Regions from separate parts of the Streptomyces sp. NBC_01723 genome, predicted to be linked through region 2. Evidence: riboswitches for the same ligand, from Rfam matches in the RefSeq annotation. Region 2 holds a riboswitch; the other holds the start of a gene.
What was found. A riboswitch is a leader RNA that binds a small molecule or an ion and turns the genes downstream of it on or off. The one in region 2 is predicted to bind cobalamin.

Region 1 (2,195 bases), 190 kb from region 2:
CTGCGGCTCGATGTCCCGCTCCGCCGCCGTGTCCAGCGGCACGTGCAGCAGGGAGCAGGAGGCCGACACGTCCACGCGGTCGGCCAGACCGAGCAGGGTGCCGAGCGTGGCCAGGGAGCGGGACAGGTCGTTCACCCAGATGTTGCGGCCGTTGACGATACCCGCGACCAGGCGCTTGCCGGGCAGACCGCCCACGCCGGCCAGGTCCTCCAGGTTGGCCGCGGCGGCCTCGGTGAAGTCCAGCGCCAGTCCCTCGACCGGCGCCTTGGCCAGGACCGGCAGGGCGTCGCCCAGGCGGTCGAAGTACGAGGCGACCAGCAGCCGGGGCCGGTCGGTGAGGGCGCCCAGATCACGGTAGGCGCGGGCGGCGGCGTTGAGTTCGGCCGGCGTGCGGTCCTGGACCAGGGCCGGCTCGTCGAGCTGCACCCACTCCGCGCCGGCCGTGCGCAGGTCGGCGAGGACCCCCGCGTACACCGGCAGCAGTCGGTCGAGGAGGGTGAGGGGCTCGAAGTCGGCGGGGGCGCCGGGCGCCGGCTTGGCGAGGAGCAGGTAGGTGACCGGGCCGACGAGCACCGGGCGGGCCGCCAGACCCAGCGCGAGTGCCTCCCGCAGCTCCGAGACCTGCTTGCCCGAGTCGGCGGTGAACACCGTGTCCGGACCCAACTCCGGCACGAGGTAGTGGTAGTTGGTGTCGAACCACTTGGTCATCTCCAGCGGCGCCACGTCCTGGGTGCCGCGCGCCATGGCGAAGTACCCGTCGAGCGCGTCGGCGGCCACGGCGTCCCGGTGCCGCGCGGGGACGGCGCCGACCATGACGGAGGTGTCCAGCACGTGGTCGTAGTACGAGAAGTCGCCGGTGGGCACCTCGTCGACACCGGCCTCGACGAGCTGACGCCAGTTGCCGGCGCGCAGCCCGGCGGCGGTGGCGTGGAGGGCGTCGGCGGTGACGCGGCCCTTCCAGTAGCCCTCGACGGCCTTCTTCAGTTCCCGGTCGGGGCCCTGGCGCGGATAGCCGTACACGGTGGCGTGCACGGGGGCGGACGTACGGTTCACGGAGATCTCCTTCGCGAGACGAATCCCTGAGATCCCGGCGACGGGACGAGAGCGCGAAGGGTGACGGGAACCCGGCGGCACGAACCGCGCGGGGCGCCGTCGTCCGCCAGGTGTGTACGCCGACCCGCCCACGAGGTCACCGGGATGTCCGCGCACGAGTCGTCCGTACGCGGGCAGTTGGCAGGTCTTCGGACTCGCGGGCACGTCCTCCGGAAGGACACCTACTGGCCGTCGCTTCCCAGGTCCCTCTCACCGGACCCAGTGCGTATGACGGCGGTCGTTCCCACTCACCGCTGCGGGGCAGTCCCGGATTCCCACCGGGTTCCCTCTTGCGACGCATCCCGCCTGGCGGACGGGGCGAACCAGCTGCACCGTTCACCCTACCGGGGCCGGCCCCGGGACCGGCCGGTCCCGTCCGGCATGCGGACGGTGCGACGGGACACGCCGCCGGCGGACTACTGCTGGGCCCAGGTGTTCCGGTCCCGCTCCGGCGTGTCGGCGCGCCGCGGGCAGGCCGTGTCGTGCGCCGAGCCCAGCGAGGTCCACCACACCTCGCAGCAGTCGGCGCCCAGGGCGACGCGGGCGGCGGCGGGTCGGGTGCACTCCGGGCCGTGCACGGCGCCGTCGGAGTGCCGCCAGAAGGCGCAGCAGGGGGCGAGGGGGACCGGCTGCCGGTGAGGCGGGCGGGCCAGGATCTCGGCCCGGCGCGCCAGGACGGTCCGGCGCCGGTGCTCGGCTCCCTCCCGGGCCGCGCACCAGGCCATGACCCCCGCGGCGTACAGACCGGGCAGGGCGAGCCAGGGGTGGTGGCTGCCCCCGTACCAGGCGGCGGCGAGCAGGAGAACGGCGGCGGCACGGCACCCGCGTGCGGTGCGCAGGCTCGGTGTCACAGGAGACTCCCGTGGTCGGCGACGGAGAAGGTCCTCAGGACACCCGTATGCCCGCGGTTCGCGGACCTACGTCCACCAATCGCGCCGGTCCGCGTCCGGGGCGGGCCCTCGGCGGTGTGGAGGGGCGGAAATTCCGTTGCGGGTACCCGCCGACGCCCCCGATTCTGCTCTCATGTCCACCGCCGACCTGCGGCCGGCCACCCTTGCCGACGCGCCCGCCATCACCCAGCTCCTCAACGAGATCGACCGGAT
Region 2 (2,195 bases):
GGCTGCGGTCGACGAACATCTCTCCCGGGGCGGGGCCCCAGTGCTCCTCGACGGCCGTGCGCAGCTCCCCGGGCAGGGTCGCGTACCAGCGCCTGTAGTCGGCGGCCGGGATACGGACCGGGTTGCGGGCGAGCTGTTCCTCGGTGAGCCAGTCCTGGTCGTGGCCGCCGGCCTCGATGAGCGCGCGGATCAGTTCGTCGCCGTCGCCCGAGGCGAGGCCCGGGACCTCGGCGTCGGTGTCGGCACCGAAGTCGTAGCCCTCCTCGCGCAGTCGGCGCAGCAGGGCGACCGCGCTGGCGGGGGTGTCCAGGCCGACGGCGTTTCCGATGCGGGAGTGCTTGGTCGGGTAGGCGGACAGGACCAGGGCCAGGCGCTTGTCGGCGGCCGGGATGTGCCGCAGGCGGGCGTGGCGCACGGCGATGCCGGCGACGCGGGCGGCGCGCTCGGGGTCGGCGACGTAGGCGGGGAGGCCGTCCGCGTCGATCTCCTTGAAGGAGAACGGCACGGTGATCAGGCGGCCGTCGAACTCGGGGACGGCTATCTGGCTGGCGGCGTCCAGCGGGGAGACGCCCTCGTCGTTGCTCTCCCAGTCGGCGCGGGAGCCGGTCAGGCACAGGGCCTGGAGGATGGGGACGTCGAGGGTGGTGAGCGCGCCGGCGTCCCAGGACTCGTCGTCACCGCCGGCCGATGCCTCGGCGGGCTTGGTGCCGCCGGCCGCGAGGACGGTGGTGACGATCGCGTCGGCCGCCCGCAGGTCCTCGACGAGTTCGGGCTCGGGGGCGCGCAGCGAGGCCACGTACCGGGGCAGCGGCCGGCCGCCGGCGTTCTCGACGGCGTCGCACAGGGCGTGCACGAAGTCCGTGTTGCCGCTCATGTGGTGGGCGCGGTAGTAGAGCACGGCCACGGTCGGGCCGTCCGCGTCCGGGCGCGGCGCACGCTCCAGCGGGCCCCAGGTGGGGGCGGGCGTCGGCGGGTCGAAGCCGTGGCCGGTGAGCAGCACGGTGTCGGACAGGAACCGGGCGAGCTGCTCCAGGTTGGCGGGACCGCCGTGGGCGAGGTAGGCGTGCGCCTCCGCGGCGAGGCCGACGGGGACGGTGGAGGCCTCCATCAACTGGGCGTCCGGGGCCTGTTCACCACTGAGCACCACGACGGGCCGGCCGTCGGCGAGGAGCAGGTCGAGACCCTCGCGCCAGGCACGCACTCCGCCGAGGAGGCGTACGACGACCAGTCCGACGCCCTCCAGCAGGGCGGGCAGGTCGTCGAGCGGGAGGCGGGCGGGGTTGGCGAACCGGTAGGTGACCGGACCGGTGGCGGCGCGGGCACTCAGCAGGTCGGTGTCGGACGTCGACAGGAGCAGGATGCTGGGGTGCGAGGCGCGCTCCCCGGACGAATGCGGCATGCGGCGTCTGCCCTTCCTCGGGGTCCGCGCCCCGGGCGGTGAGAGACGGCGGGAGTTCCTGACTCGTCCGGCCCCTCAGGGTGGCCGGACTCACAGTGGCGGGACCGCGCCGGATTCACACCGGCTTCCTCCCCTGTCGCCGTCTGGCGGTGGGCGGACCGGATGATCCACCCAGGAGCATAGTAAGGGTCCCGCCGAGAAGGGCGGGGGGTGCCACCGGTGTGATGGTCGGTATGCTCGCCGCCATGTCCTCGGCGCTCCCTTCCATATCCTCCCAGGCCACAGCGGTCTCACGGGACCGTGGTGACGCCTGCCCGGGGACGCTGAGGCTGCACGCCGCCGACGACGGTGCCCTCGCCCGGGTACGGATACCCGGCGGGGTCCTGGGCGTCGTCCAGGCCGAGGCGCTGGCGGAAGCGGCCCGGCGGCTGGGCGACGGGGACCTTCATCTGACGTCCCGGGGCAACGTGCAACTGCGGCGGCTGCGCGACGGCTGCGGCGGGGAGCTCGCCGGGCTGCTGGACGCGGCCGGGCTGCTGCCCTCGCCGGGGCACGAACGGGTGCGCAACATCGTCGCCTCGCCGCTGTCCGGCCTCGACGGGCGCGGCCTCCGGGACGTACGGCCCTGGCTGTCGGCCCTGGACGCCGCGTTGTGCGCGAGCGACCGGGCGCGGGAGCTGTCGGGCCGGTTCCTGTTCGCGCTCGACGACGGGCGCGGGGACGTGACCGGGCTCGGCGCCGACGTCACCGTGCGGGCGGCCGGCGACGACCACGCGCTGGTCTCGCTGGGCTCGAT

Region 1: linked by a shared signal. The riboswitch ahead of metE (5-methyltetrahydropteroyltriglutamate--homocysteine S-methyltransferase) and the one ahead of cobN (cobaltochelatase subunit CobN) in region 2 are both predicted to bind cobalamin.

The regions. Positions count from the first base shown of each region.
Region 1 is NZ_CP109171.1:541,246-543,440, reverse strand. It holds gene metE (5-methyltetrahydropteroyltriglutamate--homocysteine S-methyltransferase) at 1-1,053, opposite strand, end outside; cobalamin riboswitch at 1,216-1,435, opposite strand; gene OIE75_RS02480 (hypothetical protein) at 1,509-1,943, opposite strand; gene OIE75_RS02475 (GNAT family N-acetyltransferase) at 2,116-2,195, shown strand, end outside.
Region 2 is NZ_CP109171.1:352,873-355,067, forward strand. It holds gene cobN (cobaltochelatase subunit CobN) at 1-1,399, opposite strand, end outside; cobalamin riboswitch at 1,430-1,577, opposite strand; gene OIE75_RS01615 (cobalamin biosynthesis protein CobG) at 1,633-2,195, shown strand, end outside.